3 regions of the Peribacillus sp. JNUCC41 genome follow, and region 3 is predicted to be linked to each of the others. Evidence: riboswitches for the same ligand, from Rfam matches in the RefSeq annotation. Region 3 holds a riboswitch; each other region holds the start of a gene.

Region 1 (6,564 bases), 690 kb from region 3:
TGCATCCACATAGGCGGCGTACTCCCTTAAAGTTTGCCCCTCCGGACGAACCAAACCAGCTCGTTTTAACTGTTTCAATAATATTAAATAGGCAGTCGAGAAATGAGCACCGGTTTTCTTTCTATAACGAAGAATCTGCAGATGGGGAATCCACTTCCTTCTGAAGAAATAACCAATAGAAGCAAGTATCATTACACCTGACAGTGTGATGGCAGTCCATTTTAAGAACCATTCCATGTTCCCTGTTTTCAAGGGGGATCGAGTTTCCCTATCAGGTGTATCATGACGTTCCTTGGCCTCTTTCCTTGTTTGCTCTTTATTAATTGGGGTTTCTTCAGTGTTCTTCACTTCCTGTTTCCATTCCGAATCGTAAAATTCAACTTCCCCATCAAAACCCTTTGTCGGCTCGAAGGGAACCCAGCCTATCCCTGCAAAATAAACCTCGACCCAGGAATGCGCATTATTATTGGTCACCTTATAAACGGATTCGCCATCAAGGATTGATTTTTCCCCTTCCGTATAACCCTTTACCCACCTTGCAGGCATATTGGCGGCTCTTAGTAAAACGACCATTGCACTTGAAAAATTATCACAATACCCTATCTGTGTCTCGAATAAGAATTGATCGACATAATCTTGATTGCTCTCCGGATAGGGAACATCATCCTTAGAATAAATGAATTCAGGTCCGTCAAAATAATCCTCAATGGCTTTTGCTTTATCGTACCAATTCGTTTCATTTCTTATAAGCCGGGATGCCAATTCATATATCCGGTTTGGCAAACCCTCTGGAAGCTGAGTGTTTTTTTCCATTATTAAATCCATCGACCCGTCGGGATCCGTTACCTTCCTTAACTCAGCTATATCAAAACTCTGCATATCATAGCTAAGCTCATACTCTTTCAGGGAAAGTCGTTCGCCATTATCCTGTTCGGAAATAACTTTGTCCATTCCCTGATAATATTTGAAATCCTTCCCGTTTTTGGCCTCAATCTTTTTTAAATACCCGGATTGCGGATGAAGGATATGGGAATATGATTCCATCATGGACACATTTGCCGTCATTCCTTCTGTCCTCACCACTTCAGTAACGTCGTGAAGACCTAAAGATGCCATATCCTGTCCGTTGGAAAAAGTGTGAAAGTCCGTTTCCAGTATGGAATCCCACCCTTTACCGGTATAAATATCCTTGTTCTCGACTTTCCAGTAATGTCCTGCAGGAGCATTATTATAAAAAACGATGGAACTATCCGGCTCTATCGAACCGCCAAGCGCCGAATCGTCTTCATCATATCCCACACTTTTACGCTTCGAACCGCCTTCTTCTTTCCCCGCTTTATCAGAATAAGAAGTAATATAAGGCACCGGGTCCGGCCACTGCGGAGAGAGCTTCGGGGCAGCGAAACCAACAAGGACACTTACCAATATCATGCCGGTCAGCATCAAGATCCACTTATTGATGGAAGCCATCTGAAACTTGATCCTCTCCTGTATCGTCAGACGCAGCAGGGACAGCAGGCCTAGCATCAAGAAGCCGATGATGATTATTCTAATCATTGCCATATCCCCCGCATAAGGAGTGAATGTGTCTAGTACAGATATAAAAATCACCGTTAACATAAAAAAGAAAAAGATGCTTTGCCTCACCATCACCCAGTAATGGATCAAGTATGTTACAAGCCAAAGAAGGACAAAAAATAACAACGTTCGAAATGGATTTGTGATCAACTCCCAATTCCCATCATATATGAAACCAAGATTGCCCTTAAAATCCGCTAGAAATCCTTTCAGCCATGACAATTGAAATAAAGCGTCGTTTAAATGGAGGAACTGTAATGAAATCATTATATAAGCACTATTGAGAATAACTCGGATTGACCAATGTAGGCGGAAATAATGCAGCAGCAGGGAAAAGAGCAAAAATAAAATAAAAATGATGATATTACCTGTATCGGTGAGTTTATCGACAGGCCTTAACCATTCAGTAATCAACAACAGACCAAATACATACATCAAGACATGCATGTATCCTTCCAACTTTTCGGTAGTGACATTCACTTTGCCATCACCTCTGATCTATCAAACTTTAGTTGGCCCTGTTCAAAAAAGCTAACCTTCATCCCCCTCGAAACAGCTGTAGAACTTGATAACCTTTCCTCATCAGTAAGATTTGCCTGTTTCTTAACACATAACATTAATCCCTGATTAGGCTGGAAAGCACTCAATATGTCCACCTTTTCTAAAGTTAAGTCTGAAACGATGAATATCACAGCAGCGTTTGCCGGAAGAATTCCCTTCCTGACATTTTCATTTAATGCGTTTACAACACTCGGCTCTTCTTTAACAAGTCTGTAAAAAATCTTTCGTTTCTGGTTATTGCCTGCTGCTGCCGGTATGATCATCCTCGACCCCATACTCACATACCCAATTTCCATGCCTTTCTTTAACATGGCGTGAGCAACGGAAGCCGCCATTACAATGGATTCTTCGAATAAATCCGACGGCTTTACATCAAGCATGATGAATACATCCCGGTTTTTCTGCACTTCGAATTCCTTCGTCATGATTTCACTCGTTCTGGCCGTCGCCTTCCAATTAATCCATGACAACTGATCGCCTGGCTGATATTCCCTTACTCCGGATACCACTGAATGTTCCCGTTGTGTTTTCTTTGTTGAAACCACTGCCCCCTGATTGAACACTCGATCAATACCACTGTAGGCAAGCTCATGATAACGAGGAAAAACAGTTATTTTCAGAGGTGAACTATATATCGCTTCCTTTTCGACTAACCCGAAAAAATCCCCAACCCAAAAGCGGATCGATTGAAATGAATGCTCTCCACGCTCCATGTCTTCCAAGGTATATGACATGCTGAAGGTACGCCTGAATCCCGGAAAGATAATGACTTTCCTTTGGAATCCCCTATCTTCCAGACGCTGAGGGAATTCCTCCTCTACCACCATAAATAATAGGGGCAGCCGGTTTTTACGGATAAACGTCAATGCTATTTCAACAGATTCGCCGGCCTGACATTCCCTTTTATTGACCTTTCTCTCAACGATCAAATCATGCAGCGGATAAAACAGCAGAATCAAAGCGTACACAGAAAACGGCAAAAATGAATAAAAAATGAACCAACTGACAAAACCACCTTGAAACATTGCATAGCAAAAGGAAACGGTCATGAGTAATACAAGTCCGACCACACTCATATTTCCCCTTAAAATGTTGATGAATTTGCGCATTAGGTCATAGCCCGCTTTACAGGTACCTGTGTTGTCGCCACAACTTCATGTATCACCATTCCAGCATCGAAGCCATCATACTTCGCTTCAGGTTTCAAAATAAGCCGGTGGGAAAATACGAATGGAACCAAATATTGAACATCGTCCGGCAGAACATAGTCCCTGCCCTGGACCAGCGCGTAAGCCTGGGCTGCCTTCATCAAGGCTATCGATCCACGCGGGCTTACACCTAAATAGACCCCTTCATGCGTACGTGTTCGATTCGCCAATTCAACAATATATCGTTTTATTGTGTCATCCACTATCACAGCTTTTACCTCAGCCTGTAATTCTATCAATTCATCCAAGGTGATGACGGCTTCCAGCTCATCAAGCGGTACCGTGTATTGAGCTCTATTAAGAACCTCTATCTCTTCTCCCACACCCGGATAGCCCATTTTCATTTTTAATAGGAATCTATCCAATTGAGCCTCCGGAAGCGGATACGTCCCCTCGTATTCGATCGGATTTTGTGTCGCCATTACGAAGAACGGCTTCTCCAATCTCCTTGTGACACCATCAATCGTCACGCTTGCCTCTTCCATGGCTTCAAGTAATGCAGACTGAGTTTTCGGCGAGGTCCGGTTAATTTCATCGGCTAAAATAATATGTCCCATTATCGGACCTGGCCTAAAAATGAATTCTTGTTCCTTAGGATTGAAGATCGAAACACCAGTAACATCAGAAGGAAGTAAATCAGGTGTGAATTGAATTCTCTTAAAGCTTGCACCTATAGATTTTGCCAGTGCCCTTACCATGACTGTCTTCCCCACGCCCGGAACATCCTCCAATAAAACATGTCCACCGGAAAGGAGTGCCACGATACTTAGTTCTGCTATATCCCGTTTTCCGATAATCACCTTTTCGATATTCCCCAGAACGATTTCCAGTTTTTGATTGACTTGCTTATAATTCATTCTCTACCTCCCGGGATTCACAGTATCACCATTATTTCATACCTTTTCTATATCAAAATTTTACATTAAGCACCAATTAAACCTTACATTGTAAGTTTACTAGATATTCGGTAAACCATAAACGAATTTGTCTAAAAATATTAATGCAGTCTATTGAAAAAGGTATGGTAAACTGTTGCTAAGTGAATATGAATCTTGCAGAAAATGGTGCTGCATTGTCAGCTTAATAGGGAATTCGGTTTAAAACCGAAGCTGTTTCCGCAACTGTAAGTGCTAATGAAATAAGATGTTTACCACTATTTGAGGATGTAATCGCTCGCCGACTACCGGCCATTTAACCCAAATGGGAAGGTTCTTAGAGTAAAATGACGCACAAGCCAGGAGACCTGCCTTTTTTCATCGTATTATGCTCTTCGGAAGATAGGAGATTGTACGGCTCTCCCATCTTTTTCTACTACAGATATATAGATGCCCGAAGCCGACCAAAACTCTTGGTCGGCTATTTGTCTTGCTGGGAAAAGCAATACGGAGGTCATTCACCCAATACGTAAAAGGAGGAAGATTTATGGCAAAGAAAGACTTTCGTTTTTTATGCTACCCATACATGCGTGAGTCAGTATCGACCGTCGATTTTGAAATCCGCACAGACTCATTGACGACACAGATCGGCTTGGCCGCCTCACTTACTGAGGACGTCCCCGATGTATACTATGACTTAATGGAATTATTGCCCATGGTTTACCATTTAAACGGCTCAGTCCGTGGGGTTTTAGCCATTACCGGCGATGATCTCGACCGCTTAAGTGCAATCTACGACCGATATGTCGCTGAAGTGAGGGATCGAATCGAAACATTCGTCCTTCCACAAGGATCAACCGCAGCATGTACTTTGCATACTTGCCGCAGTGAGGCCAAAAAGTCCGTGCGCGCTTTACACAAGGTAAGTCTAGAAAAGGAAATTCCAGGAATTCTTTTTGATTACGCTCACTTGCTTGCAAATGTATTATTTGTGATGGCAGTCTACGTCAATAAGCAACAGGGGATCGAGGAGATTCCTTTTATAAGTAAATCATACCCAACCAAACCAATGAAAAAGAAAACGGAGGAATAAATAATGAAGAGAACCCTAGGATTCAGTTGGATTTCCATGCTGATGCTTACGCTTTTCCTCACCGGATGCGGAGTGAACGATGATCAATCCTCAAAGGATAATAAAGATAGTAAAAAGGTCGAAGATATCAAGGACTATACCGTTACGGATGATTCTGGTAAAAAAATAAAATTCGAGAAAATCCCGGAAAAGGTCGTTTCACTTCAGCCAAGCAATACGGAAATCTTATTTGCCCTTGAACAGGGTGATAAAGTCGTTGGCGTGACCGACTTTGATAATTATCCAGAGGAAGCGAAGGATATCGAACATGTTTCAGACTCCGTTAACATCAATGCAGAAAAAATCATTGCCTTGAAACCTGATGCCATCATCGCTTATTCCATTGGGGATGAAACGGCACTGAAACCACTTGAAGATGCCGGCATCCCTGTATTCATCATTAAATCTGCGGCAAATTTCGATGATGTATATGGTGATATCGGGCAGATTGCTAAAGTGATGGGTGTAGCCGAAAAAGGGGATGAATTAGTGAAAGATATCAAATCCCAAATTACAAATGTCCAAGAAAAAGTGAAAACTGTAGATGAAAAGGAGCAAACATACTTTGAAATTAGCCCTGCTCCGGAAATCTATACAACAGGATCGGAGACCTTCCAAAATGAAATCCTGGACACTGCCGGCATAAAAAACATCTTTGATGACCAAAAAGGCTGGGTTAAAGTATCCGATGAAGAAATCGTCAAAAGGAACCCTAAATCCATCATCACCACGGCCACGTATGCAGATGATGCCATTGGTGAAATTAAATCGCGTAAGGGCTGGGTAGATATCGATGCGGTGAAGAACGATGAAGTCCATTTACTTGATGAAAATATCATGTCACGTCCTGGACCAAGGATTGGGGAAGCTGTTGAACTCGCAGCAAAGACTGTCTATCCTGACTTGTTCAAATAACACGATAAGAGGGATGCGCCAATTAATCGGCGCATCTAAGTTTGTAGTCAAAAGGGGTTCGGAATTAAAAAATTCTGAACCCCTTTTAGAAACACCAATTTGGGCCAGGTTTAAGAGAATTAGGCTCTACATCGACTATGTTAAGCCATTTTTGAACCTTGCCATGTCCTATGGGCCATCTTCTTTTAATTATTGAAAGCGAAATGAGCATCGTCTGTATCGACTATTTTTAAGTCCCCTTAATGTAATCCAACGAATACCATGCTTTTCATTTGCATCTGCGAATACATGCCAA
Region 2 (8,567 bases), 1.2 Mb from region 3:
TGCCATTTCGCCGCCAGTCCCGCCAATGAAAATCGCATCAGGATCCGGAAAAGTTTCCAGTCCTTGCGGAGCTTTTCCATGAATGGCCGTTATATCAGTACGGAATTTACGCTGGTTTTGATAACAGTTTTCTAAATCAGGCTCATTTTTTTCAATTGCGAAAATTTGGCCTTCGGATGCAAGCTTGGCCGCTTCAATTGCCATTGAGCCCGTACACGTCCCAACATCCCAAACGGTGCTGTTTTTCCTGAGATTCAACGCTTGCAGGCTTAATACCCGAATTTCCTTTTTGGTTATGAGGCCTTTGTCGGGTTTCCGCTGCGAAAATTCTTCATCTTCTATCCCCAAGGACCAGCTTGGGCCTTCTGATTTTCCTTTCAAAATGACGACATTCAACGGCGAGAATTCCCGCTCCACCATTTCTTCAAGTTCATACCAGCCAGAGTCTTCGTTTTCTCCTTGAAGATTTTCAGCCACAAATGCCCGGTATTCAGTCATTCCGAATGAAATGAGATATTTAGCAAGTTGATTTGGACTATTTTCGAAGTCAGTAAGCAAAGCTACTTTCGCCTTCCCATCTATCCTTTGGGCCAGACCTTTCATACTGCGGCCATGAACACTGACTAGGAAGGCATCTTGCCAGCTTTCACCCATTTTTGCAAAAGCAAGCTGAATTGAGCTGAAATATGGGTAAACCTCTATGTTGATTTTGCTGGAAAGATAGCCTCCCATTCCATAAAACAATGGGTCACCGGAAGCTAAGACAACTGTTGGACGAGTTTCATCCTGCAGTTGTTCCACCACCTTTTTCAAACCGCCCTTTATGACAATCTTCTTGCCAGAATAGTTCGGAAAAAACGATAAGACCCGTTCACCTCCGACCAGCACTTCACTTTCTTCTATCCATTGGGCATATTGGGGCAGCAAGCTTTCCTGACCGTTATCCCCTATCCCGATTAATTTAATCGATTGACTCAATTCCAACAGCCCTTCCCAGTAATTGTCCTTTCAACGAATAAATCGCCGTTTCCATTTCAATTCCGCCCTTCACTTGCTTTATGGCAGAGTGACAGCAGGATTCACATAGTTTATTAAAAAAATCAAAATTATTTATCGCTGACATCATGTCCCCGACTTGGGACGCCGTGTTTGCGTTCTTGATTTCAAGAACAAGATCATCTTCAGCTCCGACGCTTTGGGCTATTTCCGATAGAAAACCGAAGTCGACCGGGGCACTTTTTGAATGCACCATCATCACACCTTGGGCCACTTTGGAGAATTTCCCCATCATGCCGACCAATGATACCTTTTTAATTCCCTGTCTCTTACATTGCTTAAGCGAGAAGCCCACAAAGTCACCCATTTCAATAAAGGCTTCCTCAGGCAAATCCTGGAGAAGGCCCATCGCATACTTTTCACTGCGCCCGCCAGTAGTTAAGACAAGATGCTCACAACCACTCGCTTTGGCGACACTGATTGCCTGGACGATGCTTGCCATATAGGCTGAACTGGAAAAAGGGACGACAGTGCCCCTTGTTCCTAAAATGGAAATGCCTCCCACAATCCCTAAGCGGCCATTTAATGTTTTTTTCGCTATTTCTTCACCTGCTGGTACGGAGATGACGACTTTCACTCCTCTATTGATCTTAAATTCTTCCAATGTTTGTTCCACAGTGGTTAAAATCATTTTGCGCGGTACAGGATTAATGGCCGCTTCTCCTACGGGGACAGGAAGCCCGGGTTTGGTCACACGACCCACACCTATCCCTCCATCCAGGATAATCCCAGGTGCCTCCGACCAGCTGACAGTAGAGATAATATGTGCCAGATGGGTGGCATCGGGATCATCTCCGGCATCTTTGATCGTTTCAGCACTAACCGCATTTTCCGATATATCATATTTCTCAATAGTGAAAGTGGCATCTCGCCCGATGGGCAAGGAAATCGTCGCTTCATCAAGTGCATCCCCCGTGATCAATGCAGTCAATGCCGCTTTAGTCACGGCAGTCGAACATGCCCCTGTCGTATACCCATGACGCATTTGTGAGGGGTCTTTTTTTACTTTCTTTTCCATGTTTTTTAACTATCAGCTAAAAGGGAAATCGCGTTCAATGCAGCAACAGTGACAGTACTTCCGCCTTTTCGACCAATATTCGTAATGAATGGAACTTCCGTGATCTTAGCGAGTTCCTCTTTCGATTCTGCTGCAGAAACAAACCCAACAGGCATTCCAATGATTAAGTCCGGTTTTGCAATCCCTTCTTTAATAAGACGAATGAGCTCAAGTAAAGCTGTAGGTGCATTGCCAATGGCATAAATGCCCCCTTCATTTTCTTTAACGGCTTTTTGCATCGAAATGATCGCCCTTGTCGTATTCAAACGTTTTGCTTCGACCATCACATCCGGATCTGAAATATAACAATGAACGTCCCCGCCGTGTTTTTGAAATCTTTTTTTGCCTGTACCGCTCTCGATCATTTGCACATCCGCAATGACATGTCTACCTTTGCGAATGGCTTCCATACCAGCTTGAATGGCATTTGGATGGATGATGACACTTCTTCCCAATTCAAAATCCGCTGAAGCATGAATGACCCGGCGGACGATCTTCCATTCATCTTCAGAAAAATCATGATTGCCCATTTCTTCAGCTATGATCGAGAAGCTATAATCATATATTTTGTCTGGGTCTACCGTTAGTGGTTTAAAATCCGTTTTAAAATCCATCTTGCATTCCTCCTATTTTTCATTTAGTTGTTTATTCAACTCGGCGATGACATGATCAAAACTGGAATGAACATTTTGATAGTCAACATCCGGTCGCGATATCATGATCGTCTCTATTCCACATTCCAATGCTGCTTCCAATTTCTCATCAACCGCACCGACCTTGCCACTTTCTTTCGTAATCATCAAAGTGACGCCATACTGTTCATATAGAGCTTTATTTAATTCTTTGGAAAATGGCCCTTGAATCGCAACGATATTTTTTTGTTCAATGCCCAGCTGCGCACATTTTTCCATATTGTCCATGCGCGGCAGCATTCTCGCTATGACTCTTGTATTCTCTAGCCCTACCAATTCTTTTGCGAACACGGCCAAGGTTTTACTTCCTGTCGTGAGCATGATGACTCCCCGTTTCACAGCGGCAAGCTTGGCAGCTTCCTCATAATCACGGACAACTATCAATTTATCATTCTGAAACCGTTGACTTTCACGCTCATAACGAATATAAGGGACATTTGCTGCCTTTGCTCCGTTAAGGGCGTTCTTGGATGCTTCTTCGGCAAATGGGTGACTTGCATCAACTACAGCCTGAAAACCTTTTTCAGAAATTAAAGATGTCATATCCTCTGCAGTTAAGCGGCCAATCCGGGTGGATATGCCTGCATCTTGCAAACTTTTGGCCGCCGATTCGGTTACAACAGTTGCCAAAACCTTGAATCCCACCTGCTGCATCTCAATCGCTAATTCCCTTGCATCACTTGTACCCGCCAAAAACAAAATCATTTTGACGTCCCCGCCACTTGCCCATCGTGATCATGATTATGGTCGTGATCGTGATCATGATGGTGATCATGATGGTGATCGTGATCGTGGTCATGATGGTGATGATGGTGGGCATGTCCATGTTCCTCGACATGTTTACGATAGTTTTCCAAATCACGTGCCCCGCTTGATCTGCCCTCACTAGCTTCAATTACACGTTCTTGCAGAATGTTCTGTAATGTTGGATGATATCCAAAATACTTCGCCAAAATGAATTCTTGATCTTGATATTGCTCTTGATAGCCTTTCAGCATATCCTCCATTCTTTCCATCAACACCCCTGTGAAGAGGAAATATGGCAGCATCACTACTTTTTTTGCCCCTAGGCGGATGCATCGTTCAATACCTTCGTCAACGTGCGGGTCCGTTACACCCATGAAAGATGCTTCGACCCATTTTACGTTCAATTTTTCCCATAATAATCGTGAAATTTTATATATATCACTATTTGCATCAGGATCACTGCCACCTCGGCCAATCAGCAATATTGCTGTCTCAGCCTGTTCAGAAGCTGTATCGAATCCCGCTTCCTCAAGACGGTCTGTCAGGATTGTCAATATATCATGGTGGACCCCGATCGTTTGGCCATATGTGAATTTCACTTCTGGATACTTTGTTTTCCCATCCTCTATTTCAGCTGGGATATGTAATTTCGAATGTCCTGCATGCAACAAAATGATCGGTATGACGATAACTTCAGAAGCCCCTCGTTTTACACAATTATCAATGCCTTTGGATATATTCGGTGCCGCAAATTCCAAGAAGCACGTTTCTATAAGGAAGCGCCCATCCAATGCCGGAATCATATTTTCAATAAAATGAAGGACTTCTTCGTTTCCCGAAGCCAAGCGGCTTCCGTGTCCTACGAACAAAACTGCTTTCATTTATTTTCCCCCTCTTGATTAGTCTTCACAAGGCGCAGGCTCTATGTTTATCTTGGGAGCGATGTCCTGATAAGAAAAATTCTGTATCTTTTTCGAACGTTTGAAGTATTTAAAAAGCTGCTCATTTGGATGGGCATTTTGCTTATACTCCGTGACAATATCAATAATCAGTTCAACAAGCTGTTCAGGTTCAATGCCTTCCGCAACAGGCTGACCTGGATGGGCTGTTCTTCCAACCGGTTTAGCTCCAAGAAATAAGTCAAACTTCCCTTTTCGAAAGACAATCCCGATATCATCCATCACAGCACTATAACAAGCCATCCCACACCCATTAAAACCGATGTTAAGTTCCTTTGGCATTTTCATTCCGCCAAGCACCCGATGTATTTCATCCGCATAAGGAATGGATTCGGTTTTTTCACCATCACAGAAATCACATGCTTTTAATGTCAGTACATCTCCAATCGGTGATAATAGAAAGTTTGCTGATTGCAATTTCCCCGTAATGACTTCCGGATCCATTGTCGGAATCTTTAATACGATTTTATGATTTGGCGTGTATTCCATCGTGCCCTTTTCCCCGACAACTTCCGCAAGTGTCATCATTTGTTTGGGAGTGAATTGTTTATTCGCCACACCTGGACTAACGGCAAGTTCGAATACCGACTCCATTTTTTGCTGAACGATCGGCTCAATGGATTGCTGAACGGTTTGCCCCTTGACTCTTGACAGTGCTTCCATTGCCATTTCAAAGGAAGCTGGCTTCTTTTCAGGTGCTTTTGTAAGTAATCCAACTCCTCCAGAGGATTCGGTGAAGGCTTCTTGATCTAATGCCCACGGTTCCGCTTCTTTTTGCAGACGCTGATGCGGCTTCAATGGTTGCTTTTCCGAATTCAAAGTATATTTCCTCTGATACCCTCTTGGTGTGATGATTTTGTCATCATATAAAAAGGTGGATGAATTACCAATAATGACGGTGGTCAACATTCCAATATCGTGATTCAACATATCTTTCAAATTGGTTATGACAATATCCTGCCTATCTCGATATGCACTTTTCACCAACCCGACAGGTGTATCGGGCGAACGGTAGCGAAGGAGAATGTTCTGTGTTTCAACAATTTGCCTCGTCCGCCTGCCGCTGCGCGGATTATACAGGGCAATGACAAAGTCTGCCATTGCAGCTGCTTCAACCCTTTTAGCGATCAGTTCCCAAGGAGTTAAATGATCACTGAGGCTGATTGTACACGAATCGTGCATGACTGGTGCCCCAAGTAAAGATGCACAAGAGTTTATTGCAGAAATGCCAGGAATGACTTCAATGCCCACTCCAGTTTCTTCTTTCCAGCCTTTTTCAATCAATACTTCATAAACCAACCCAGCCATCCCGTAAACTCCAGCATCCCCGCTGGAGATTACCGCAACTTTCTTACCCAGCTCCGCTTGTTTCACTGCTTCCTGAGCACGTGATACCTCTTCAGTCATCCCCGTACTAATAATCGTTTGATCTGTAAGCAGTCCCTGAATGAGTTCAACATAAGTTTTATAACCAATGATGTAGTCACTTTCTTGAAGGGCTTCGACAGCACGTTTGGTAATGTGTTCAAAATTCCCTGGTCCAAAGCCCACGACGAATAATTTACCGTTTGTACTCATTAAGACATCTCCTTTCACGCTTTGTTCTTTGAAATACCCGTATGAGCAGGAAAATTTGGATTGGGTGCCATTTCCCCATCATTGAATTGGTAGATCATTTGTGGAACAAACTCCCCATCATCGATATGGCTGACAATTTGGCGACCGAAATCAGGTGTCTCCACTCGATACCAGTTTCCTTGAGGATAGGCAATCACAACGCAGGCATCCTTACATCTTCCGTTACACCGTGTCCTGGTTGTATGGATTTTCATGTCCAGTCCTTTGGAAGTAATTTCATCGCGAATCGCCTGGGTTACTTCTTCCCCGCCCTTTTTCATACAGCTGCTTCCATTACAAATCAACAGATGTGTATTTGTACCCATTAAGTTCCAAGTAGTCATGTTCTTCCTCCTGCGTTCAGGGAAAAGGCAAAATAAAAAACCTTAACATAAGAGTCAAGGTTTAAAAAAACTATATGGATGAGGAGCCCCAGGCAAGAATGCCCAATCTCCCAAAATCGTCATAGTCCTTCTACCTTTCCCTCCGAAAAGTATCATGCAATTTTAAAAGCAGGTTTCCTGGCTTACGCTTCATTTTACCTTGTCCCTTCCCGGCAACAATGCCAGTGGCTATCGACAATTTCATCAGCGTTTACAGTAGCGGGGGCTGCATCGGATTTTCACCGATTTCCCTATTATCCCTTGCTTATTCACACAAGGGCACTTTTAAAATGAAATATTTGGTTTTATTATACATTTCTAACTAACTTTATCTATCATATAACAACTTTATCAAAATTCAATAGTTTATTCCGACTGTTTAGAAAAGTTTAATAGTGTATATCCTGTCAACAAGCCTTTCCTTGCAACAAATTTAGTCAAAAAAAAAAAAGATAGTGTAGCTGGAATTATTTCTTTATGGTACACTATACGAGAATTTTCTAAATAATTACATAAGTTTTATGGTGTTGAATTTTTCGGAGTTCAGCTTAAAAGGGAAGCCGGTGAAAATCCGGAGCGGTCCCGCCACTGTAAAGGGGAGTCCTATTACTTTAACTATTCCACTGTCAAATGAGATGGGAAGGATGTAATGGGATGATGAACCAAAGCCAGGAGACCTGCCATGAAGCGTGAAACTGTTTCAACCTACGAGGATGGGTGTGCGGATCAGGCAGAAAGGCCCATGGTTGGTTTATGCTGCAAAATTCCTGTTCATTACGCACTTCTTTCCTTTGAGAGAAGTGCTTTTTATGTTGGGCGCGCCTTTCTTCTCAAGATTGATCAGAAAAATTAAAAGTTTTGAAAGGAGAAAGAATGAAAAGAACCAATTGGAAGACCATTTATTTTGTCATTTTACTGCTTTTCGTCCCAAAACGGGCAATGGCCATGCATATCATGGAGGGCTTTTTACCCATTGAATGGGCTATATTCTGGTGGGCCGTGACGCTCCCATTTTTAATCCTGGGTTACCGGTCCATTAGATCCAAAGTAAGGGAAAACCCAGAAACAAAAATGATGCTTGGCTTATCGGGTGCATTTGTATTCATTTTATCTGCCCTAAAGATTCCTTCCGTTACGGGAAGTTCTTCACACCCTACCGGAGTTGGTTTGGGCTCCATTCTATTCGGACCGTTGGCCATGAGTGTCGTTGGCTCCATCGTTCTGTTATTTCAAGCCGTTTTACTGGCTCACGGAGGATTGACGACATTAGGGGCCAATGCATTTTCCATGGCCGTTTGCGGACCGTTCATTGCTTACTTCGTCTTCAAGGGCGCAACTAAATTAGGTTGGTCCTTTTCATTTGCCGTGTTCTTGGCTGCTGCTTTTGGAGATTTGGGAACCTATGTGGTAACTTCCATTCAACTTGCTCTTGCTTTTCCATCCGAGGTAGGAGGATTCATGGCCTCTTTCAGTAAATTCGCAGGGATTTTTGCCCTGACCCAAATTCCCTTGGCAATCAGTGAGGGGTTATTGACAGTCGTCGTGATGAATTTCTTAAAAAAATACAATCTAGGCGAATTGAAATTGCTGCGAGTTTTATCTAAGGAGGCCCGTTAACATGAAAAAAAGTTTACTGTTGCTTTTCCTGGTCGTCGTTCTTGCTACCATACCGTTAATCACCCAACAAGGAACGGAATTTGGCGGTGCCGATGGAGAAGCTGAAAAAGCCATCACCAAAATCCAGCCGGAATACAAGCCATGGTTCAACAGTATTTGGGAGCCGCCAGGTGCGGAAACCGAAAGTTTATTATTTGCGCTGCAAGCTGCAATCGGAGCCGGTTTCATTGGTTATTTCATAGGTGTAACGAGACAACGGAATAAACAAACCAAACAGGAAATTCCCGGAAAATCGAAGCATGTTACTCATTGATAAATATGCCTATTTCAATGGGCTAAAGGATGTACATCCGTTGGAAAAGATGGTTTTTGCACTCTCCCTTATGCTATTTTCGTTAACGGTAAGGGATATGACCGTTTCGCTCATCACTTTTACGGT
Region 3 (8,567 bases):
AAGAAGTGACATGTCCTAAATGTAAATCCAGTATCATTGATAAGGAATAGACTTTTAACACCGGGCGGGTTTTTACTCCAAAAACTTTGATAGAGCTGGCCTTTTTCGGTAACAATAGCCCTCATGCCTCCTTACCCAGATTACACACAAAATCGAATAAAAAAAGACCCTTTCAAGATCTTTTATCATTGCTATGTAAAGTGAATGTGCAGCGGAATATAGCTGGCTCGATTCAAATCATCAGTTTATAAGCGCTACTCCGCTTCCCGTTTGGTCTTCCATCAACTGGGCAAATATTTCTTAAGTAATAACTCGGCAAGTACAGGGTCTTTCAGGTCATTCAATAGCGTGCAGGAGCCCAATTCGTCAAATGGCCAAGACTTTTTTCGGGAATCCATTTCGGGAACATTATGAGCATGCATGGCCTATTTGTAGGCATAATAATCCTTCAGGTTATTGGTGGTACCACCCCCATAATATCGTCAGGGAAAGCTTCTTTAATATCGGATATTCACTAAGGTAAAGACTTATCCCTTCCCAGTATGAGGATGCGAGTTTATTTTCCCTTTTCACCGGTATCATCAATATCAGCATATCATCCCATTTTTGTCACGATGATTTCTTTATATTTAAGATAAAGCTGTTCTTTCATATGATCCCATTCCGAGGCTTTTTCCGCTTCACTTTCAATCAGGTTCGAATGGGCAGTAAGTGACCCTCTTCCAGTTTCAAAACGGCAATCCGGTGTGGCCTGTATAAATCATTGTTCATCAATGTCGCATATTCGACTATTTAGCTTATCTTCTATTTTCTCTTCAAACAATTAAGTTATGTAACTATCCTTTACCTCTTCTTCGAGAATCTCCGGGGAACATTCACCTAGGTGAATGGGAAAAGAATCAGCAAAATGCAGCGAACCGCCTTTCCATACTTTTGGATACAAACGATCATCCCCTCTCAATACGATCGCCACAAAGTCCCACGAAAATTCCAATTGAAATGATTCCACCGTAAAATCCAATGTTTCTTGGATTGTATCGAATTTCACTAAATTCCTTGCAGTCAGTCTTAAATGATTCTCAACCTTTTCCAGCAGTTTCGTTCTTTTCTCGCTCTTATTCATAGGAGTAACCCCCATTTTCATAATTCATTTAAATACAGAAAAATCTGAATCATGGAAGCGAAAGCGATTAAGAAGGCTTTGGAAATTTTTTTGCCCTTCATCATTGGATGTTGCCCATCGGCATTTCTTGAAATTTCCCCCTTTATGCCTTTTACCTTCATTCGCCTATAATACGAAATGAATAGCCCTCGGTTTGTCGTTAATATTATCCATATAGATTGAAAGAAGGACTCATGCTATAATTTAGTGCGTTAAAACAGAAATGAACACACATATATAGAAAGAAGGAGTGTTTCTTTGAATACATCTGGATATAAACAGGAATGGTTCGGCAACGTTAGAGGAGATATTCTATCGGGAATTGTCGTTGCCTTGGCATTGATTCCGGAGGCGATTGCCTTTTCGATCATTGCTGGCGTTGACCCAATGGTTGGTCTATATGCCTCATTCTGCATTGCCATCGTCATCTCTTTTGTCGGCGGAAGGCCGGGAATGATATCGGCAGCCACTGGTGCAATGGCACTCGTCATGGTCGATCTTGTAAAAGATCATGGCTTGAACTATTTACTTGCTGCAACAATATTGACTGGTTTGCTGCAAATTTTACTAGGGGTTTTAAAGATCGGGAAATTAATGAAGTTCATACCGAAGCCGGTCATGACTGGTTTTGTGAATTCTTTAGCCATCTTGATTTTCACGGCACAGCTCACCCATTTCGTGGGCGAAACATGGATCATGTATGTCATGACAGCCGTTTCTTTAGCTATCATTTATCTTTTTCCGCTGATCACGAAAGTCATACCTTCACCACTTGTCGCCATCATATTCATGACGATCGTTGCAGTTGCCACGGGGGCTACGGTGCGGACGGTTGGGGATATGGGGCAATTGACCGAAGCGCTACCGATGTTCATGCTTCCAGATATCCCTTTGACCTTCGAAACTTTGGCGATCATTTTCCCTTATTCCATAGCCCTTGCATTTGTTGGGCTGCTTGAATCATTATTGACAGCCCAAATAGTCGATGAGATGACTGACACGGACAGTAATAAAAATAAGGAAGCCAAAGGCCAGGGGATTTCGAATATCATTGCCGGATGCTTTGGCGGCATGGCGGGATGTGCAATGATCGGCCAATCCGGTATCAATATTAAATCAGGAGGAAGGGGGCGGCTCTCCACTTTTGTAGCTGGCGCATTTCTTATGGTATTAATCGTGGTATTGAATGATGTCCTTATTAAAATCCCGATGGCTGCACTTGTCGCAGTCATGATCATGGTTTCAATCGGGACCTTTGACTGGTCTTCCCTAAAGAGGCTCACTAAAGCTCCTAAGTCGGATGCAGCCGTGATGATCGTGACGGTCCTCATTGTCCTTTATACACATGATTTATCAAAAGGGGTATTTGCCGGAGTGCTCTTGAGCATGATTTTCTTCTCCGCTAAAATTTCTAAAGTGGCTGTAGTGAAAACGGAAGATATTCAGGCTAAGAAAACCATTTATCATATCAGCGGGCAGGTATTTTTCGCTTCTGTCCAGGACTTTGTTTCGAAGTTCGACTTCAAGGAAAAAGCCGATTCAATCGTCATCGACTTTTCCCATTCTAAAATCTGGGATGCTTCAGCAGTTGGTGCCGTTGATACGGTTATCCTTAAATATCAGCTTCTGGGAATACCTGTCCAAGTGCAAGGACTGGATGAAGAAAGTTCGTTATTGCTTGAAAAACTCGCCACATCAGAAAGTAAAATATCTTGAAGAAGTAAGTTTTGTTGAATAGAAACTTTTCAAACCGACAAAATAGATAACATGAATTATTTCCTTTTGAAAGGGGCGAAAAGCATGACACCCGAGCAGGATTATACAGCTGCAAATCTGTCACCGGATTTATTGAATGAACTGAAAAGCTTTGAAAACAGACTTGGCGAGGAAGCCAACAAAGAACTGATTGTCATTGCCTATGAAAAAGAAAAGGAAGCTTTGAATTAAGAAAAAAGACTCAACCACCCTTAATGGTGGTTGAGTCTTTTTTTGCATATACAGAAAAAGGATGTCCATGTTTTTAATGAACACCCCCTTTTCCTGTATTATTTGCTGAATACGTCCGTTAAGATCGGCACGATTTGTTTTTTACGAGATACAACGCCTTCTAAGACGGCGATGTTATTGTTTAATGAAACGTCGTATGCTTTTTCCACTGCATAAGCTGCTTTACCAAGCGCCAAGGCAGCAGAGTCATTAGTCAAGATATCCGTTACGACAAATAGGAATAAGTCCAATTCTTTCTCAGCGATGACCGCTCCAATCGCCGCTTCCAATTCTGCTTGCTTAGCAAGGACTTCGTTCGGATCTACAGCATTGACCTGTGCTATCTCCACTTTAGCCATCCCCATGGAGAATTCCTTTGCATCAAGCGTGATAAGCTGGGCAATCGTTTTGTCGCTCAAGTCAGCTCCGGCTTTCAACATTTCCAAGCCGTATGTTTCAGCGTCGACTCCCGCAATGGCAGCCAGTTCCATTGCTGCTGCAACGTCTTGCTCCGTGCATGTAGGAGATTTGAACAATAACGAATCGGAAATGATGGCAGACAACATAAGACCTGCGATTGCTTTAGGGACTTCGATGCCATTTTCTTTATAAATTTTATTTAAAATGGTTGCCGTACAGCCAACTGGTTCCGCCCGGTAATATAGTGGATCGCTTGTTTCAAAGTTAGCGATACGGTGATGGTCGATAACTTCCAATACACGGACTTGGTCAATATCTTCAGCACTTTGCTGGCGTTCGTTATGATCGACCAGGATTACACCCTCAGCTTCCCCTGCGACTTTTTCCACAAGGCGGGGAGCTTCGAATTTGAATTGGTCCAATGCATATTGGGTTTCACCATTCACTTCACCCAGACGAACTGGTTCAGCGTTGATACCTAACTGCTTTTTCAGGTCTGCATAAGCGATTGCTGAACAGATTGTGTCTGTATCCGGGTTTTTATGTCCAAAAACTAATACTTTTTCCAAGATTTTATCCCCTTTTTCTTAAATATTTTTCCGCGAATCCCCTCATCGCAATAAGGGAGAGCCACCTTCACTAGACAATTTATTTTAACACAAAATCGCCTAAAATCAGTGCTTGAATTACCCATTCCCCAATAAATTCTTTCATTCCTTCGCACTCTGCCCTCACTTTGTCAATAGATAAGGGTTGGTTTTTTTCAAATATATTAGTTGAATTATCATCGTATATGGCTTACGATAATATAAGCAGAAATACTAGATATTGATTACATAAACATTACCAATAACTATATATAGAATTTTTTATAATCCAAGGTGCCAGTGATGGCTGAAAAGGGAATCCGGTGTAAACCCGGAACTGTCCCCGCAACTGTAAATGTGACGAAATGAGAAACCCACTGTATAGCTCTCTATACGGGAAGGACTCAAAGTAGGATGATCATGAGTCAGGAGACCTGCCTTGAATTTTTCACGTTTCTTATTCTTCGGGGATTGAGATGATGAAACGATAGTTTAACGGCTATTTTTTCATGGCTCTTTTATTCTATCGTTTGATCCGCTCAATTCATTGGGCGGTTTTTTTATTTTAGAAGGAAGTCAACAAGGAGGATTATTAATGACTCAAACATATAACTCTACCATAAGTGAAAATGACACAGAAGCGAAGTCCGTCCAGCTCGAGATGTTATCAAAGGAATTCGAAGGCCATCTCGATATGGAAAAGTTCAAAAAGCGTTTTACAAAATGGCTAGATCGCAAAAGTGACTCAACCGAAGAACAGGCATCAAAAAAACTGATTCAGCTCGCTCTTGAAAGTGTGGATATCGATGCTCCGGATTGGACGTTCGTTGCTGCAGCAGAACTGTTGAATACAATGTATAGGGATGCACAAGCCAATCGAGGCTATGAAGGCATGAGTTATGGCCCATTCTATGAGCTGATCGCGGAACTCTCCCAGCTTTCAGAAGGTCAGCGTTATCCTATTTATAAATCAGAACTGCTATCTTCATATACGAAAGCGGAAATTGAGGAATTGGGTTCGGTGATCGATCCGGAAAAAGATAAATTATTCTCGTACATAGGCATCTACTTATTGAACGACCGCTATCTGGCCCGCCCTCAAAAGGACAAGGTCTACGAACTGCCACAAGAACGTTTCATGATCATCGCGATGGAAATCATGCGATTGGAAAAAACGGAGCACCGCCTGCAACTTATTAAAGAAGCATACTGGGCCATGTCCAATCTTTATATGACCGTTGCTACTCCTACACTCTCCAATTCAGGTAAAACACATGGACAATTAAGCTCCTGCTTTATCGACGCAATTGAAGATTCCATTGACGGAATTTACCTATCAAACTACGATGCAGCAAAAGTATCTAAATTTGGCGGCGGAGTAGGTCTTTACGTCGGTAAGGTTCGATCGCTTGGTTCTGATATCCGAGGTTTCTCTGGAAACAGTTCCGGCACGACTCCCTGGATTCGACTATTCAACCAGACAGCTGTAAGTGTCGATCAATTGGGGCAACGTAAAGGTGCCATCGCGATTTACTTGGATGCCTGGCATAAAGATATCATGAGCTTCCTCGATTTAAAGACACAAAACGGGGATGACAGATTAAAAGCCCATGATATTTTTACAGGCGTATGCATACCCGATTTATTCATGGAAGCTGTACGCGACAGAAAAGAATGGTATCTTTTCGATCCGCATACCGTTAAACAAACCCTTGGATTTTCACTTGAAGATCTTTATGACGAGAAGAAAGGCGAAGGAAGCTTCAGGAATCATTATGCACTTGCTGTCGAGGCCGCAGAAAATGGCACACTTCCAAACTATAGCTTTGAAAAAATCAAAGCGATGGACATCATGAAAAGCATCATGATTTCTCAATTGGAAGAAGGCGTACCGTATATGTTCTACCGCGATGAAGTGAATCGGAAGAATCCCAATAAGCATAAAGGTATGATTTATTGCTCTAACCTTTGCACGGAGATTGCCCAAAACTTAAGCCCTTCGACAATCACGGATGAATATGAAACAGAAGATGGAGATGTTGTTGTGGTTCGTAAAAGCGGCGATTTCGTTGTCTGCAACCTTTCATCCATTAACTTGCCCCGGGCAGTGGGCAGCGATGTTTTGGAAAGATTGATTCCCATTCAGATCCGCATGCTGGATAATGTCATAGATGTTAATAATCTTCCTGTCAAACAAGCATCCATCTCGAACAAACGTTACCGGGCAATTGGTTTAGGAACGTTTGGATGGCATCATTTACTTGCCACACAGAATATTTATTGGGAATCCGATGAGGCTGTTCACTATGCAGATGCTTTATACGAAAAGATCGCTTACTTAACAATCAAGGCATCCAATGAATTGGCTAAGGAAAAAGGTTCATACCCATATTTTGAAGGATCTGATTGGCATACAGGGGACTATTTCGAACTGCGTGACTATACAGATCAAAAATGGATGGATTTAAAAGCAGACGTGCATGGACACGGGACCCGTAATGGCTATTTAATGGCCATTGCCCCGAATTCTTCGACAGCTAAAATCGGTAATTCCACGGATGGAATCGATCCTTTGTATGAAATTGAATTTTACGAAGAAAAGAAAAACTTCAAATTCAAGGTGACAGCTCCAGGCTTGACGCCAAATACGTATGAATATTATAAAAAGACGCGATTTAATTTGGACCAACTGGAAAGCATCAGGCAAAATGCAGCCCGCCAACGCCATATTGACCAAGCAATCAGCTTTAATCTGTATGTACACAATACAATCAAAGCGAAGGTTCTATTGGACATACATTTAACGGCATGGGAAAGCGGATTGAAATCAACGTATTATGTTCGTTCGACTTCTTCCGAATATGACAATGCCTGCGAAAGCTGTTCAAGTTAACGACTATCATAACCCAGTAATCTATTCTTAAAGGAGTTTTCACGAATGACCAATCATATCAAAAAGATTCGGATGCTCGAACCTACGCATCCAACCAAAGCAACCGGTGTTTTCAAAGGAGAAGCTTCAGGCTTCCTCCTTTGGAACGATATTCAGTATGAAAAATTCTATGATACCTATACACAGCTCATCAATAACTTTTGGAAGCCTTCGAGCGTGAACATGATTCAGGATAAAAAACAGTGGGGCGAATTGGACGAAGATATCCAGGACGCTTTTCTCGATATCCTTACAATGATTGCTGGAATGGATAGTCTTCAAACGCCCACTTTAGTAGAAATCCTTCGGTACATCAAAGATCCGGCGGCAAAAGCTATTCTGGCCAACATGGCCCAGCAGGAATCGATCCATAATGAGTCTTATTCCTATATCCTTGCTTCCTTGATTCCTGTAGGCAAACAAAAACAGCTATTCGACCGCATTAAAGAACATCCTGAAGTGATTAAGCGTAACCAACCGATCGTTGATGCTTATCAAACGTTCGTGGACGATCCCAGCCCTCAGCATTTATTCGAGGCACTGATCCATTCAACGAACCTTGAAGGGATATATTTCTATCTGGCTTTCGCCTTTTATTATAATTTAGGACGACAAAATTTAATGACTGGTTCCGCTACGATGATATCTTATATTCATCGCGATGAAATGGTCCATTTCGATTTCATTGGAATGCTCGTTCAAATCTTGATGTATGAATATCCTGAGTTAAATAATGAAGAAAACACGAAGTTCATCTATACAACGATTGAAAAAGCAGTCGAACTCGAAAAAGAATGGTCTGAATATATGCTCGAAGATATCCAAACCAAAGCCGATCTCGATTTGGAAGAATTCAATGAGTACATCGAATATATCGCCAACAAACGGTTACGTATGCTAGGCCTTGAGAATTTGTATAAAGAGTATGGCGACAATCCGATGCCATGGATCAAAACGTTCGATGATGAATCGATCGGACTTACCAAAACCGATTTCTTCGAACAGAAGTCAAGGACATACAGTCAAGTAAATGCCAGCAATGGGTTCGATGAGCTGTAAAGTTGCCATTGTCTATCATTCTGCCGGAGGCAATACAAAAGCGCTTGCTGAAGCCCTCGCTTCCCTTTTACCTGAAGCTGGACTATATCGAATGAATGAATTCGACTTACGCACATTGCCGGATTACGATGCATTGATCGTCGGCACCTATACATGGGGCAATGGGGAACTTCCTGCTAAATCAGCAGCCTTTTATAAAGAACTGGAACAGTTGCCTATTGCTCATCTGAAATCGGGAGTCTTCGGAACTGGTGAAACCAACTATCATCATTTTTGTGGGGCGGTCGATCATTTCCGGGACATGTTATTTGCCAAGAGCCAGTTATTGGTGACATTGAAGATAGAACAGATGTATCAAGAATCGGACTTGCCCAGACTTCAAAAGTTCGCCTCGCTATTCCAGAACTGACTGAAAGGGGAT

What was found. Region 3 has a riboswitch for cobalamin ahead of JNUCC41_RS14160 (ribonucleoside-diphosphate reductase subunit alpha). Riboswitches for the same ligand answer to the same signal wherever they lie in the genome.
Region 1: another riboswitch for cobalamin. It lies ahead of JNUCC41_RS10980 (hypothetical protein); the one in region 3 lies ahead of JNUCC41_RS14160 (ribonucleoside-diphosphate reductase subunit alpha).
Region 2: another riboswitch for cobalamin. It lies ahead of JNUCC41_RS20200 ((2Fe-2S) ferredoxin domain-containing protein); the one in region 3 lies ahead of JNUCC41_RS14160 (ribonucleoside-diphosphate reductase subunit alpha).

What each region holds. Positions count from the first base shown of each region.
Region 1 is NZ_CP062163.1:2,219,661-2,226,224, reverse strand. Features, by position in the region: gene JNUCC41_RS10995 (DUF4129 domain-containing transglutaminase family protein) at 1-2,058, opposite strand, end outside; gene JNUCC41_RS10990 (DUF58 domain-containing protein) at 2,055-3,215, opposite strand; gene JNUCC41_RS10985 (AAA family ATPase) at 3,248-4,204, opposite strand; cobalamin riboswitch at 4,393-4,612, shown strand; gene JNUCC41_RS10980 (hypothetical protein) at 4,770-5,315, shown strand; gene JNUCC41_RS10975 (ABC transporter substrate-binding protein) at 5,319-6,269, shown strand.
Region 2 is NZ_CP062163.1:4,157,940-4,166,506, reverse strand. Features, by position in the region: gene cbiE (precorrin-6y C5,15-methyltransferase (decarboxylating) subunit CbiE) at 1-978, opposite strand, end outside; gene JNUCC41_RS20225 (cobalt-precorrin-5B (C(1))-methyltransferase) at 962-2,074, opposite strand; gene JNUCC41_RS20220 (precorrin-8X methylmutase) at 2,080-2,727, opposite strand; gene cobK (precorrin-6A reductase) at 2,740-3,510, opposite strand; gene JNUCC41_RS20210 (sirohydrochlorin chelatase) at 3,507-4,433, opposite strand; gene cobJ (precorrin-3B C(17)-methyltransferase) at 4,452-6,089, opposite strand; gene JNUCC41_RS20200 ((2Fe-2S) ferredoxin domain-containing protein) at 6,104-6,472, opposite strand; cobalamin riboswitch at 6,623-6,813, opposite strand; cobalamin riboswitch at 7,017-7,210, shown strand; gene JNUCC41_RS20195 (hypothetical protein) at 7,194-7,364, shown strand; gene JNUCC41_RS20190 (energy-coupling factor ABC transporter permease) at 7,385-8,128, shown strand; gene JNUCC41_RS20185 (energy-coupling factor ABC transporter substrate-binding protein) at 8,130-8,441, shown strand; gene cbiQ (cobalt ECF transporter T component CbiQ) at 8,428-8,567, shown strand, end outside.
Region 3 is NZ_CP062163.1:2,910,906-2,919,472, reverse strand. Features, by position in the region: gene JNUCC41_RS14185 (hypothetical protein) at 1-50, shown strand, start outside; gene JNUCC41_RS14180 (hypothetical protein) at 824-1,123, opposite strand; gene JNUCC41_RS14175 (SulP family inorganic anion transporter) at 1,421-2,878, shown strand; gene JNUCC41_RS14170 (hypothetical protein) at 2,963-3,109, shown strand; gene JNUCC41_RS14165 (manganese-dependent inorganic pyrophosphatase) at 3,208-4,137, opposite strand; cobalamin riboswitch at 4,431-4,611, shown strand; gene JNUCC41_RS14160 (ribonucleoside-diphosphate reductase subunit alpha) at 4,751-7,048, shown strand; gene JNUCC41_RS14155 (ribonucleotide-diphosphate reductase subunit beta) at 7,094-8,146, shown strand; gene JNUCC41_RS14150 (flavodoxin domain-containing protein) at 8,118-8,555, shown strand.